3 regions of the Xenorhabdus doucetiae genome follow, and region 1 is predicted to be linked to each of the others. Evidence: predicted binding sites of a transcription regulator. Region 1 holds the regulator's gene; each other region holds the start of a gene.
The links. The regulator LexA, encoded in region 1, represses DNA repair genes until DNA is damaged. The targets are predictions, from matches to a motif close to TNCTGTATGTACATACAGNA.
Positions count from the first base shown of each region.

Region 2: the regulator LexA is predicted to act here: its motif matches at 2,129-2,148, upstream of XDD1_RS07200 (DNA translocase FtsK 4TM domain-containing protein).
Region 3: the regulator LexA is predicted to act here: its motif matches at 2,527-2,546, upstream of XDD1_RS08080 (metal-dependent hydrolase).

Region 1 is NZ_FO704550.1:3,444,813-3,450,153, reverse strand. Features, by position in the region: gene plsB (glycerol-3-phosphate 1-O-acyltransferase PlsB) at 1-444, opposite strand, end outside; gene XDD1_RS15035 (diacylglycerol kinase) at 582-953, shown strand; gene lexA (transcriptional repressor LexA) at 1,073-1,690, shown strand; gene zur (zinc uptake transcriptional repressor Zur) at 1,816-2,328, opposite strand; gene XDD1_RS15020 (DUF1266 domain-containing protein) at 2,656-3,801, shown strand; gene dusA (tRNA dihydrouridine(20/20a) synthase DusA) at 4,051-5,052, shown strand; gene XDD1_RS15010 (quinone oxidoreductase) at 5,067-5,341, opposite strand, start outside.
Region 2 is NZ_FO704550.1:1,546,067-1,551,407, reverse strand. Features, by position in the region: gene XDD1_RS07200 (DNA translocase FtsK 4TM domain-containing protein) at 1-1,954, opposite strand, end outside; gene lrp (leucine-responsive transcriptional regulator Lrp) at 2,198-2,692, opposite strand; gene trxB (thioredoxin-disulfide reductase) at 3,524-4,483, shown strand; gene cydD (heme ABC transporter permease/ATP-binding protein CydD) at 4,587-5,341, shown strand, end outside.
Region 3 is NZ_FO704550.1:1,738,679-1,744,019, forward strand. Features, by position in the region: gene htpX (protease HtpX) at 1-91, shown strand, start outside; gene XDD1_RS08075 (L-cystine transporter) at 167-1,558, opposite strand; gene XDD1_RS08080 (metal-dependent hydrolase) at 1,904-2,497, opposite strand; gene XDD1_RS08085 (YniB family protein) at 2,906-3,469, shown strand; gene XDD1_RS08090 (fructosamine kinase family protein) at 3,578-4,447, opposite strand; gene XDD1_RS08095 (metal ABC transporter permease) at 4,579-5,341, opposite strand, start outside.

The DNA.
Region 1 (5,341 bases):
CAAACGTAATTGTGGCGCTGTATTTCCTTCTTGTCCTTCACGCCCCGGAGAGCGGCCAAACATGACGGAAACCGGCACCATCTGGATATTCAGATCGGGATTATTGCGATGCAAATCCAGATAGGAGTGAAAAATTTTCACCGATTCATGCTTTGGCGCATAACAACGGAACACACGTGGGCCGTTATCGATAAAGACATAACTGGGAAGCTGTGTGTCACCGATCTCCAAAGGCTCCAGTGGATCAGACAAATCTTGCGCCAGACATTGTTGACGCAGGGTCAATAAGTCTGTTTTTGAGTGGTACGGCAGTACGTACAAAATAGGCCGGGTCGTATCAAGACGCAGCTCCGCAATGGGGTCCGTAGGGATTAGTTTACTTTTTACTAAAAATTTTAGTGGTAAATTCAACAACTTATAATATATTTTACGCCAACCTGACATAACTGCTTTAAGCCTCTTGTTAGCAATGCGTCGCAAGGATACCAGAAACAGATTTTGAGATCTGTGGAAATAAGACAATAATAAGAGCTAAAAGTTATATAACCATACAATGATCAAGTTCATTAAAGAAAATTTTTATGGCAAATCAAGCAACAGGTTTAATCCGCATCATTAAAGCGGCTAAGTATTCGGCGAAAGGCATTAAGGCTGCATGGCAAAATGAAGCGGCATTTCGGCAGGAAGCCATTGTTGCCATACTTGCGGTTATCATTGCATTTGCCTTCGATTTTGGCTTGTTTGAGAGACTCCTGCTTATTGGCTCTATTATGCTGGTCGTCATTGTCGAAATCCTGAATAGTGCCATCGAAGCCGTGGTGGATCGTATCGGTAGTGAATATCATGAATTATCGGGACGGGCGAAAGATATGGGATCAGCGGCTGTATTGCTTGCTATTCTTCTGGCGCTGTTTACTTGGGGAATGATCTTTTGGTCGCATTTTATGCACTGAAGCAGCGTGTATTTTCATCAAAATACGTTATTTAGCTGCTTTTACATGCTAACAGGTTCCCAATTCGAATTTACCTGTATATACTCCCAGTTTGGCTGTATAAACAAACAGGGGGCGAAATGAAAGCATTAACTGCCAGGCAGCAGCAAGTTTACGACTTGGTGCGTGACCATATTTCGCAAACGGGTATGCCACCAACACGTGCTGAAATTGCTGCACGTCTTGGTTTTCGTTCACCTAACGCAGCGGAAGAGCATTTAAAGGCACTTGCGCGTAAAGGGGTGATAGAGATTATCGCTGGTGCATCCAGAGGTATCCGTTTGCTGCTCGAACAGGAAGATAATGGGGCGGGATTGCCGCTGATCGGTCGTGTTGCTGCCGGGGAACCACTACTGGCTCAGGAACACATCGAAAGTCACTATAAGGTTGATCCTGAATTATTCAAACCAAGCGCTGATTTTCTGTTGCGTGTCAGTGGGATGTCCATGAAAGACATTGGTATTATGGACGGGGATTTACTGGCTGTGCACAAGACACAGGATGTTCATAATGGGCAAGTCATTGTGGCGCGCATTGAAGATGAAGTGACAGTAAAACGCTTCAAACAAACAGGAAACACCATTGAACTGATCGCTGAGAATCCGGAATTTAAACCTATTGTTGTTGATTTGAGTGAGCAGAATTTCACGATTGAAGGATTAGCCGTAGGCGTTATCCGTAACGGAGACTGGTTCTGATCCTACTCTGTGGCGGTCATTTTTCTCAGTACCCGTTAAACTTAAGTTCAGCGGGAACTTGAAAAATAGATGATGATATCAGCGATGACCGCCTCATTGCTTAATCCGGCCTCAAGCGTTTTTTCTTATCTCTTTTTATTCTCTTCAACCGAATGATTATGCTGGCAGGTATCGTGCTCGGTGCAGGCTTCAATCTCATGGCAGGAAAAACACAGGCCATGAATTTCTATCACACTATTTCGCAAATGAAACCCGGTGCCTTGTGCTAACTGTTGAATGGCGGATTCAATATCTTTCGCCTCCTTTTCGGTCACTGAACCACAAAATTCACAGATAAACATCGCCGAAGTATGGCAAGGTTGTTCGAAATGATGGCAAATCACATAACTGTTTGTGGATTCTATTTTGTGAATAAAACCTTGTTCCAGCAAAAACTCTAACCCACGATAAACCGTTGGGGGCTTGGCTTGTGGTTCGACTTCACGCAACAAATCCAGCAAATCATAAGCGCTTATCGCGCCGGGCTGTTGAGTGATTAGACGAAGAATTTCAAGGCGTTGAGGTGTCAAACGAACCCCTCTTGACAGGCAGATTGCTTCAGCCTGTGCCAGTAACTTTTTTTGATTGATAGTTTTCATTACACCTCTCACACCGACACGATGCCAATACCTTTAATGTTATCATGTTTTTGAGTCTGAGAGTGGAGTCCCACACAATGCGCAGCCCCATTTTGGTCACTATCAGATGAGCCTGTTGTTGGAGGGATTCAGTTATAAAAATTAATCCGCGGATAAGAACGATAAAATAGGCTGAAAAACGGAGAAAATAAAACTGGAAATATTGGATAATAGATGAAGGTTTCGTTTAACCAATGACCATTTATTTTAATAGTTACACTTAGGAAGTAAGACATTTCAGTATATAACGATCCTTAAAATACAATTCACTTAATTAATGGATTAAAAATGAAAGAGTTATTGCAAAACCATCCTAATAATAGAGCGTTTCCGGTTAACAGTTTTCGGATAGTGAAAGAGGCTATCCTGAAAAAAAGAAAGATAAATTTTCTTAGCCCCATTCAGGCGATTGGCTTAGGCGTTCTTTGGATTACAACCATTTTGTTGATTGCATTATCAACAGGTATCACCGGATTGACCATTGATACTAATAACATACCATCAGCGGGTTATAGACTGTCAGCGATATTGATTGGTTTTAGCTTATTGGGCATATTCCTTTCTGTTTATACTTTTCTTCGCATCAAAAACCTTCCCGCCGCCGAACAGAAACGTTACTACATGCAGGCCGGATTATCGGTCTTACCGGAAGAAAAGCGTCAGGCATTACGGCTGCATATTGTCGGGATTTATTACGATGGATTTTGGGCAGAAACATTGGAACATTATCCGCTTGAAAGTCGCGTCTCTCAATATAATGAGAAATATCATTTTCTGCCTTTATCTGATCCTGAGCCTCATCAATCACAAATATATCAGGATTGGGGAATTCTTGATGAAAATGGATATATAAAAATACTGCATGAATTGTGGGCAGGAATGCATTCAGAACGTTTTGCAATTGATGCGGTTTTCACGGATGGAGAAATGTTTAAAGTGCTTGGCAGTTTGATAGAAGAATCTCCCGAATATGTCCAGCAATGTTCTCGTTCCATTGCGGGTCGGTCGCCGGCGTTACTTTGGGGATTTGATCTCTGGCGAGCGATTGTATTGAGCCGTAACTGTTTTGCTGCGGGTTATATTAGTGAAGAAACGGCGTGGAAAAATATACTTAAAACCGCCGATTATGTTTATGAAATTTTCGGCAGCTTTGATGAGTTTTACACGAATTATCGGTTAGGTAATGCCTATTGGAGCCGGGATTTTGATAGGGCGAAAAAACGTCTGAAAGAGTTCCGCTTTTATAAGGCCTATTGTGATTGGCCGATTGCTCAACTCCCTTGGCCAGAACCGAAAGGAATACCGATGGAGCAATATATGAAAGATGGCTTTGCTGATGCCGTTAATTCCATTTTACGGGATCAGATGGAAAGCCAGCAAAACGAAGACATGCTGAATGATGATAGCCATACTGAGATTCGTGTATTGCACTAATTTTATGTTTTAAAATAAATTTAATTTTATCAGATCAATTAAATATATTTTTGGGATATAGAAAAGTCGTTATCAGAGAAAAGCTGTATTGTCTCATTGTCTGACTGGCATTGATTTTGTGTCTGAACATTCGGCTATGGTATACTGCGCCGCTCCACGTAACCCCTGGTATCCTGAAACACCTTCTATCTGGTGTACTGAAAAAGCAAAAACAGACCCCAAATGCACGAACATAAAAAATCAAAAAATATGCCTGAAATCAACGGAAAAGCCCATAAATTCAAACCTTCCCGCTTCTCCGTTGCGCCCATGCTCGACTGGACTGACCGTCACTGCCGTTATTTCCATCGCCTATTAAGCAAGGAAGCGCTGCTTTATACCGAAATGGTCACAACGGGCGCGATTATTCATGGTAAAGGGGATTATCTGGCCTATAACGAGCAAGAGCATCCGTTGGCGCTGCAATTAGGGGGCAGTGATCCGCAGGCATTGGCGCAGTGTGCCAAGATCGCGCAGGAAAGGGGTTACGATGAAATCAATCTGAATGTCGGTTGTCCTTCTGATCGTGTGCAAAATGGCCGTTTTGGGGCTTGCCTGATGGGAGAAGCGGCGCTGGTAGCCGATTGTGTCAAAGCAATGCAAGATGTTGTGGATATCCCTGTTACCGTTAAAACCCGCATCGGAATTGATCAACAGGATAGCTACGAGTTTCTGTGTGATTTTATTGCCACTGTCGTGAAAAATAGTGATTGCGATAACTTTATTATTCATGCGCGTAAAGCGTGGTTGTCGGGTTTAAGCCCAAAAGAAAACCGCGAAATTCCGCCTTTGGATTACCCGCGCGTCTATCAATTGAAACACGATTTCCCACAACTGACGCTTTCAATTAATGGCGGCATTAAATCGTTGGAAGAAGCGAAACAGCATTTGCAATATGTCGATGGCGTAATGATTGGGCGGGAAGCCTACCAAAATCCCTCTCTTCTGGCACTTGTGGATCGTGAATTGTTTAACCAAACCGTTCCTGTGACCAATACGGTCGATGCGGTTAAGGCGCTTTATCCTTATATTGAACAAGAGTTGTCAAAAGGCACTTATTTAGGGCATATCACCCGCCATATTTTGGGTATTTTTCAGGGAATTCCGGGGGCACGTCAGTGGCGTCGCCATTTGAGCGAAAACGCCCACAAACCGGGCGCTGATATTAGGGTGATTGAAAACGCGCTGGAAATGGTGACAGAGCGGATGTAATCCGCCCAGATATTTTATGGAATTAATAAGCTGGAACCGTGAGTAGCACGGCTTTCCAGTGTCTGGTGTGCTCTTACCGCTTCGCTCAATGGAAACTTCTGATCCTCCGGTACATCCACATTGATTTTGCCGCTGGCAATTAAATCAAACAGTGCCTTGCTGGCTTCTGCCAACTCTTCGCGGCTGGTGATATAGCCGTTAAGAGAAGGGCGGGTGAGAAACAGTGAACCTTTTTGATTGAGAATACCTAAATTTACCCCTGTGACCGGCCCCGATGCGTTACCGAAAC
Region 2 (5,341 bases), 1.9 Mb from region 1:
CGGTTTGGCGTTTTTTATTGGGTAATTCCAAACCCACATACGGTTTCCCCGGAATCACTTCCACGATACGGACGGCTACCGCTGAAAGCGAGCGAGCGAGGTCACGCGATAAATTAGAAATACGGGAGGCTTTCACCCCCGGCGCTAAGTCCAATTCAAATCGTGTGATGACAGGCCCCGGAGAGAACCCTACCACATCCGCTTTGACGCGATAATCATTTAAACGCGCTTCAATTAAACGAGAAATTTGCTCAAGCGCAAGCATATCAACCGGCTCTTCTTCTGCCGGTGGCGCAGCCAAAAGATCCAGCGAAGGCATCGGCGTCGTTGGTTTTGGCAAGGGTTGATCATTGCGTATCAAAAATGGGTGAAACAGGCTATCTTGCTGCGGCTGCTGCACAGGAATAGCTTGTTGAATCGGTGGTTCTGTTGACACAAATTTAGCAAGATCAGGTTGATTAAGATCACTCGCCTGAGGGAGATGATTAGATGCTGGCTTTTCATCCGGTGCTGAAACGGGTTCCGGAGAGGCAGGTTGATTTATCTGATAACGTTCACGTTGTTGCTGTTCAAATGCTATCCGTAACGCTTCTTCCTGCGCTTTCTGGTCATCTGGCTGTTCATCTACTACGCTATTTTTCGTAAGTTCGGCTATCGTTGGTTGCTTATGTAGCAACGTGCCTTCTCCGTGAGTTCCTCTATTCTCTGCTTCAAAATCAGCACCGTAGCGTTCACGCTGCTGTTCGAGGAATTGCTGACGCAATATATCTTGCTGTTGGACATCCATTTGCTGTTCATTAGCTTCGGCAATCAGCTCATCCTGCCTCTCTTTTTCTTTCCGTTGCATGTGTTCTGCCAAACGGTGAGAAGGCACTTTGATACCATATAATTCACGGCGGGTTGGGATCCTGACAGGATTAGGCCGGGGCATTTCAGGACCTATGCCTTGTTTAACCTGTGGATTCCTCACCACAGCAACAGAGCCAGTGACACCCGCTGCCGCATTTTTCACATTGGCATGATGAGTTTCAGGAGAAGTCATTGTATCTGTTACATCATCATCCCTATTTTCCTCTTCCTGATGCTGTAATTCCGGTTGTTCAAATTCAGGTTGATCAAATGCTGGCGAGGAGGTTGCAGTCGTCGATATGACTGACTGCGGTATATGTTCACGCTCAAGTGGATGTTCGGTGGTTTCGGATGATCCATTTTCTTCCATAACCGGAGAAGCCGGTGCAGGCTGCAACACTGGATCAGTGTTAGCCAACTCAACTACCGTTGGAGTTGTTAGTAATACATCATCCTCATCAGCGTCGGGGGTTTCAATCGTCACCGCGGAGTTAACCATTTCATGCTTATCTGCATGCTCCACGCGTTTCTGTTCACTGACTGGGCTTTCGGAAACTAATGCATCCTCTGAATCTTCTTCGTTATATTCAGCATCATTGCGGCCACGATTAACCACAAAACTCAGTGAATCGAGAATAACTGCACCTATTTTTTCTGCAATCGTGAGCCATGACCATCCGGTAAACAGGGTAAATCCAACAGCCCAAATACCCAGCAGCGCCAATGTCGCTCCGAGGATATTAAACCAAGGCAGAATCGCATTGCTAAATAAATTACCAATGACGCCACCGGCAGCAAAATCATTTAAATCATCAATATTGAGTGCAGCCAAGCCGCATGAAGTCAGCACGAGTGCCAAAGCACCAATGATGCGCAATGCCAGTGTGAAGAAATCAATGTACTCTTGCCTATCTCTCTGACGGAAAGCATTCCAACAACCTAACAACATCAACGGCGGGACTGCATAGGCAAGAATACCAAATGCCGAGAACAGCGTGTCAGATAACCAAGCACCAACACTGCCGCCCCAATTGTGGACAGGTTCATGCCATGACGTCTGTGACCAACTGGGATCAGATGGATTGAAACTGATAAGTGCGACCATCAAGTACACAGCACAAATAGCAATAACCAACAAAATGGCTTCCAGAAGCCGGCGGCTACTGCTTATTTTTTTTAACTTAACACGTTTGTCTTCTGTATATTCCTGGTTCAAGAAAGGCTCTCCAGGTTTTCCTGTTGATTAAACGGAACAACGCTGAGGGTGACTCAGCGTTGAAACTGTATGCATACACAGGAGTGTACCTAAGTTTTTCCTGTTTTGCATCTGTACATTTTAGACAAAAGTTTAACGAGTCTTAATCACCAAACGGTTACTCTGTTTCACTTCTTCCATGACAACATAAGTACGGGTGTCGTTAACACCGGGAAGACGTAACAAGGTTTCACCGAGCAATTTACGATAGGCAGACATATCTGGCACACGTGTTTTCAGCAAATAGTCAAAATCACCCGAAACTAAATGGCATTCTTGGATTTCTTCCAGTTTCTGGACAGCAGTATTGAATTGCTCAAATACATCTGCGGCACCGCGGTTCAGGGTAATTTCAACAAATACCAGCAATGAGGCATCCAAATAATGCGGATTCAACAAAGCTGTGTAGCCAGAAATAAAACCCTGACGCTCTAAGCGACGTACACGTTCCAGACAAGGTGTTGGTGACAAACCAACTCTCTTGGATAACTCCACGTTAGAAATACGGCCGTCTTTTTGCAACTCGTTAAGGATATTACGATCTATACGATCAAGATCTTTTCCTGGACGCTTCTTATTATCTATCATCTTATTGCTCTCTCTTTATATTCCTACACCTATAACATTTTCCCTATCTCTTTCAAGCGGTTGAGCTGGAAAAGATGTCTTCAAAGGTTAAAGCTTAATCTGTAACCAAGGTTTGAGGCCTACTACCATTTCCTAAAATACAATTTGCCTAAAATACAATTTGTCTAAAATACAATCTCCCGGAATTCGATTAATTATCCCTTTTACTTTCCAAATTGCTGCTATGTTAGCCGTGCTTATTCACCTCAATCGCTCAGTCACTCATATATCAGCCACTCATAGGATTTCTATGCGTTTGAGGTTTCGTTTCCCTTGCCACCGCACTGCAACTTGAATCTATTAGGTATATTATACGATTTACCAGAACATCGTTTCAGAACATGATTTCCCAAAACACGCGTTTCCAAAGTACCCGATGTTTCAGAAAACAGCTTAACGGCAATTTTTAATATTCTATGAGAAAATCATCCACACTAATTAGTCTATTTTATAGAAACAATTGATTAGCGAGGTAGATAATTATCTCTTACACAGATGTTTTCGCAAATGCACAGCCGATTGTCAAAGTAAATGAACAAAAATCAGAACAACCTACCAAACAAATTTTCAGTAATTCGCCTTAATAGCTTGTTTGATGGCTGACATGTATAAATGATGTTCAATTCAGAAAGTTAAACAATCTCCTCTTACAATCCGATTACATCATAGTTACTATCTATCGGTAAAATCGTTAATAACATGAATATTTTATCTGATAATCGCTTTTTTTAACTTATTATTTCTCCTACAATCCCTAAATCCGCAATATGCGATAATGGAAATGAGGTATTCATGAGCACAGCCAAACACAGTAAACTTATCATTCTTGGCTCAGGCCCTGCTGGTTATACCGCTGCTGTGTACGCAGCCCGCGCTAATCTAAATCCTGTCCTCATTACGGGGGTTGAAAAAGGCGGCCAATTGACCACCACGACTGAGGTTGAAAACTGGCCCGGTGATCCTGAGGGACTAACTGGCCCTGGTTTGATGGAGCGCATGTTCCAACACGCTGAAAAGTTTCAAACAGAAATTATTTCTGACCATATTCAGAAAGTTGATTTCTCAAACAGACCTTTTCGTTTATTGGGTGATGAGCAGGAATACACCTGTGATGCCTTAATCATTGCGACAGGTGCTTCTGCCCGTTATCTCGGATTGCCTTCCGAGGAAGCTTTCAAAGGCCGTGGTGTATCTGCCTGTGCAACATGTGATGGTTTTTTCTATCGCAAACAAAAGGTTGCAGTCGTTGGTGGTGGGAATACGGCTGTTGAAGAAGCGCTGTATTTGGCAAATATTGCTTCTGAAGTCCATTTGATTCACCGCCGTGATACTTTCCGTTCAGAGAAGATCCTGATTGACCGTTTGATGGAGAAAGTGAAGAACGGCAATATCATTCTGCATACTGATCGTACTCTGGATGAAGTACTGGGTGATGATATGGGTGTTACGGGCGTCCGTATTCGTGATACGAAAAGTGATACTACCGAAGAGTTAGATGTGACTGGCGTTTTCATCGCCATCGGCCACAGTCCGAACACCGGTATCTTCGATGGCCAACTGGAATTGGAAAACGGATATATCAAAGTCCAATCAGGATTGCATGGTAATGCTACCCAAACGTCTATTCCGGGTATCTTTGCCGCTGGAGATGTGATGGATCATGTGTATCGCCAAGCCATTACCTCAGCCGGTACAGGCTGTATGGCGGCCTTGGATGCTGAACGTTTCCTTGACGGGTTGGCAACCCAATAATCCATCTTTCCCCAAAGCGCTATTTCGGTAGCGCTTTTTAACAGGTAACATACAGCTTGTTTTGATATCCCGTATCATCACCCGCTAATCAGAAATTTTTCTTATGGACAAAGCAAGACAATCTGAACTTGTTCGATGGCTGAAACAGCAAACAGCGCCTGCCCGTCGGTGGCTTCGTTTATCAATGCTACTTGGCCTCATCAGTGGATTACTGATCATCTCTCAGGCCTGGCTCCTGGCGACAATCCTGCAAGCCCTGATTATGGATAATGTTCCCCGCGAAAATCTTATCAACCCGTTTTTAATGTTGGCAGCTACTTTTACATTACGGGCGATTGTCAATGCCGTTCGGGAGCGTATCGGGTTTATTTGTGGCAAGGTTGTCCGCCAACAAATCCGCAAGATGGTACTGGATAAACTCGAACAGCTAGGCCCTGTGTGGGTGAAGGGAAAACCCGCCGGAAGCTGGGCAACCATTATCCTAGAGCAGATAGAAGACATGCAGGATTTTTACTCTCGCTATCTGCCTCAAATTGCTCTTGCGGCGATGATCCCTGTCTTAATCCTGGTTGCCGTGTTTCCCGTTAATTGGGCCGCCGGGTTGATTTTATTTGTCACCGCACCATTAATTCCGCTGTTTATGGCTTTGGTTGGATTAGGCGCCGCAGATGCCAACCGACGCAATTTTGTGGCTCTCGGTCGATTAAGCGGTAATTTCCTCGATCGATTACGCGGGTTGGAAACTTTGCGCCTGTTCCATAGAGGGGAAGCAGAAGTTGGACAAATCACGCAGTCAACTGAGAACTTTCGCCGCAGGACGATGGAGGTTCTGCGCATGGCATTTTTATCTTCAGCCGT
Region 3 (5,341 bases), 1.7 Mb from region 1:
CAAATCGAAGAGTTTCAGTGAATTGTTCTTGTCCCATCCGCCATTGGACAAGCGTATTGAAGCGCTTCGCAGCGGTGAATACCTAAAATAATGCGATAAAATACAAAGCCGAGGTTTATCATGACCCTCGGCTTTATTAGTTGATCCTATTTTAATCTCTTTTGAATTAAGACTGGTTTAATACCACTTTTTCATCTTGCGAAAACACTTCTTTATTGGTTTTTCCCATCAATTGACTGGTGATTGTCCCTGCTGTCATCGCACCATTAACATTTAATGCGGTACGTCCCATGTCAATCAGAGGTTCAACAGAAATTAGCAGTGCCACTAAGGTGACAGGGAGTCCCATGGCAGGCAGAACAATCAAGGCTGCAAATGTTGCTCCACCACCAACGCCAGCAACACCGGCAGAGCTGATAGTCACAATTCCCACAAGTGTCGCAATCCACACAGGATCAAAGGGATCAATACCTACAGTTGGCGCCACCATCACTGCCAGCATGGCCGGATAAATACCCGCACAACCATTTTGTCCAATAGTCGCACCAAAAGAAGCAGAGAAGCTGGCAATGGACTCAGGTACACCGAGGCGGCGAGTTTGTGTCTCAACATTCAAAGGGATACTTGCCGCGCTTGAACGGCTGGTAAATGCAAATGTCAGTACAGGGCCTGCTTTTTTAAAGAATTTCAGGGGATTAATTCCCGTGAATGCCAAAAGCCCACCATGTACAACGAACATCAGGCCAAGCGCGATGTAAGAAGCAACAACAAAATTACCTAATTGAGTAATATCATGGATATTGGAACTGGCAACAACTTTGGTCATTAGCGCCATTACGCCATAGGGTGTGAGGCGCATAACCAACCTAACCAGTTTCATTGCCCATGCCTGCATTGTATCAATGGCAACGAGAGCCCGATTACCGCGTTCATGATCATCTTTTAGCATTTGTAATGCGGCAATGCCTAAGAACGTCGCAAAAATGACAACACTAATAATGGAAGTAGGCCGCGCTCCTGTCAGATCAGCAAAGGGATTTTTGGGGATAAAAGAAAGAATGATTTGAGGCACGCTCATGTCTGCAACTTTGCCAATATAATTGCTTTCGATTGCTAATAAACGAGCTGTTTCTTGAGTGCCTTGAATGAGTCCAGTTGCACTTAGCCCAAATAAATTGGCAATTAATATGCCGATTAAAGCGGAAATTGCGGTAGTGAACAATAATGTACCAATGGTAAGAAAGCTGATTTTCCCTAAGGAAGAGGCTTTATGTAAGCGTGCAACGGCGCTTAGGATGGAAGCGAAAACCAATGGCATGATAACCATTTGTAGTAATTGTACATAACCATTACCGACAATATTGAACCACTTAATGGATTCTTTCACGGTAGGGTTATCTGTTCCATAAATGATATTTAATGCCAGCCCAAAAACGACACCTACGACTAGAGCTACAAGCACTTTTTTGGACAAGCTCCATTGATTTGAACTTGTTTTTGCTAATAAAACAAGCAGTGCTACAAAAACGAGCACGTTGATGATGAGTGGTAAATTCATCCCTAGTCTCCAAAACTTATATGTGATATATATTTTTTTGCATGATATGTAATCGTTCTGGATGATGAGAAAAGTGTATTCTATTTTCTCTTAATCCTCTGATTTGTAAGTTGTATTTCAATTTGAAATCTATCGAATACATACCATGAAATGTTTAAGGGAGAATATTATCAGTATAAGAAGTTGCTTACTTATAATTAAATGGAATTTTATATAATCATTTTTCACTAACTAGTTTGATTAGTTATATATCCTAATGTGTTTCTGTTGATTTTCTATTTGGTTTTAACTAATAACCCCATTTTAAAATGGGGTTACGGTATTGACTGCATGTGAATTGATCAGCTATTTGTAGAAATTCTGTAGCTTATCAATAGGTAATTTATCAAACGATAATTTGTTAAATTGTAATTTGTCGAAATAGTGAGTAAATGAAAAGTTGATATGTTGTGGAAGGATTATAGCGATCACCATAACCAATACGGCAATGAAACGTTCGCCTTTTTTACGCTCCTTACCTCTAAGGATAGGGAAACAAAAACGTATTCTCAGTGGCCATAAGAGTGGAATACCGGCAGGCGTCAGCATATCAGCAATAAGATGGCTGATATAACCGATAATCATTGCATGAACAAAATCAGTTGGAATAGGCCAATCAGAAGGTATTTCAGTCTGGAATAGAGTAACCCCCACGAGCAGCGCTAATAAACTGTGCGTAAAGCCACGATGTCCACATAACCGTGCTATTGGAATAGATATAAAGCGGAATAATCTGCCCAACGTTGAGCTTGGATGGTCGATATCCGGTAACAATGAAGCCAGAAGTACACCGGGAAGCATATGTAACCAATCTCCCTGTGCTATTTCAGGTGTGATTTCTAGTTGGTGAGCCAATACAAGGCTAGCAACGGAAAAAAGAAGATGTCCTTCTGCTGTCATAACGATTTATACTAATTATTTATGTTAATTGCTGTTTATACATACAGTTAGGCAGTATAGAGGGTTTTGCACAAGGATGATAGAGGGTAAGTAGGAAAAATTTGTTATTAACTAATATGGCGATTAATGTTTGCGCTGCCATGTCATGTATAGTGCAACAGGGATTGGAAAATGGCGGCTTCTATAGATAAACGAAATGACATCCCAAGTCTCTCCACGATAATAACAGTGATTAATGAGATTTAATTGTAACAATTTCAGTAAATTAAATCTCGTTATGGATGCTAACAAAGCTGAAATACTTTTATGGGAAAGACAAGATAATTATTCTCCTAATAGGATTAAAGTTGGTTCCTTATGAACTATCATTGAGTAAAAATAAAATGATTTATGCCAATGGAGAATGTCATGACGTATCAACAAGCTGGATATGTAGCTATTGCTAAACGGATCTTGGGCTGGATTATTTTTGTACCGTCTTTATTATCAACTTTTGCCTCAGTGGTTAATCTGATCGCATGGCAACATGGTGTTGAAGGTAATGGTGTTAAAGGTGATGGTATTAACGCGGTATTAAATGATTTTCTCAGGATGATGACAGAAATGATTAAATTTAATACACCATTTTTGGATTTTTTCTGGAAGCATTCACCAAATCCAGCTCGTCTTACTGGGATCACAGGGGAAAATATCAGTTTTCTTGTTATTTATATTCTGATGTTTGTTGGTTTGGCAATGAGTGCGTCCGGTTTGAGAATGTATCGTCAATTTAAATTCATCAAAGAGCGCATTGAAGATCAAATGCTCCTTGAACTTGCGAAGGAAAGTGGAATAACCAAAGAACAATTAGAAGCTAAAATTAAATTCCCCCGTCATTCTTTATTCAGCCAGATTTTTATCCTTTACATATCACCTATCATTATCGGTGCAATTGCTTATTTCTTATTTAAATTTTGGGGAGTGGTAATGTAATTAAATAATAGTTAATGACTATGCAAGGACGCACCATACAGTGCTTTGGTTAAAATAAATTCATATTTTTAATGTAATGAATTCTAACTACCACATTAACAAAGTTTTTTATGCCTGTTCGGATAAAAGATTATCAATTATCTTTTGTACTAAGATAAAATGATCGCCTCCGAAAAGATTACATCTATTTAATAAATAATAGAGTTGGTAAATAGGTTGGCGCTCAAGGAAATCTTTAGGCAATGGCCAGACACTCTGATAACCATCAAATATTTGTAAAGGAAGATCTGGGTAAAGAGGCAACATTGCCAGATCACATTCACGGTCTCCCCAATAGCAGGCAGGATCAAAAGTGACTGCACAATTATCGTTCAATGATGCACAGTTCATTGGCCATAGATCGCCGTGCAGGAGAGAAGGTTGAGGGTGATGGTTATGTAATTTATCACCGATCATTTCGACAATTTGGCTAATATCCCCAAATACCATGCCTTTATCAGCGGCAAGTTGCAATTGCCATCCAATGCGTTTTTCGGCGTAAAAGTGATTCCAGCGTTTTTGCCACCCGTTAGGCTGTATGGTGGTTGCGAGCATGTTATCAAAATCAAAACCAAATTTAGGTTGTTCACTCCATTGATGTAGCCTTGCAAGGTGTTGACCGAAAAGATACGCACTATGTGGGTTAAAGGGTTTTATAGGTAAATGTTCCAGCAACAGGAAACTAGAGTTGCGGTCATGACCGACACCATAAACGTCAGGAACACGGATTGTTTTGCTGCGAGCCAGTAAATCCAGTTGTTCTGCTTCTGCCTTAAAGATTGGCAGCATTTCTTTCATGTTGGATTTGATAAAAACAGCTTGTTCACCATATTTAATGTACCAGGCATGGTGAATATCTCCCCCTGTCAATTCCGTTTTATCGCGAATTTCAGCGTCACCAAAATGCTCACTTAATAGACGGTTCACTGCTTGCCACATGGTTCACCTCATTAAGTTGACAGTTTCTGTGCTTATATTACAGACAGATGTAACATTTGAACAGGCTAAAAGGGATTTTAATGGAAATTAATAAGGCCATATCTCAAATTTGATATGGCACTTTATTCTTTTTAGTTTAATTTTTCTGGAATTGATGTCGTTTGGGAGAGTATTTTTTCAAACGATCCTTTGTTGGCTTTCTTGCAAGCTAATTTTATTTGGTCATAAATAAGTGCAATAGTAAAGAAAATGGCTTGAATAATGACGATACAGGGGCCGGTTTCACCATCAATATGGAAGCTGATGATCGTTCCAAGCACGCTGGATGATATAGAAGCAACCATGGCCACAATGAGCATGCGATCAAAACTTCGGCACAGTATAAAAGCAATAATGCCAGGTGAGATTAACATCGCAATGACGAGGATGATGCCGACGGCTTGCAAGGATGCGACAATGGTTAGCGCCAACAGCGATAATAATCCGTAATGGAGAAGTCTTACGGGAAGACCAACTACTCGTGCCTGATTGGGATCAAAGCAATAGAGCATGAAATCTTTTCTTTTTAACAACACAATAGCCAGTGTAATCCCTGCGATGCACAGTGTTTGCAGCAATTCATGTTGAGTAATGCCGAGTATGCTGCCGAATAAAATGTGTGTCAGGTGTTGATCCGTATCAATACGAGTAAACAGCACTAACCCAAATGCAAACATCCCTGAGAAAACAATCCCCATAACAGTATCTTCTTTGATTCTGCTATGCTCTTTTAGATACCCAGTGGCAAATGCACAAAATATACCGGAAAGGAACGCTCCTATTGCAAGGGGTATCCCTGCTACAAAAGCAAGCACGATACCCGGTAAAACCGCATGGGAAATGGCATCTCCCATC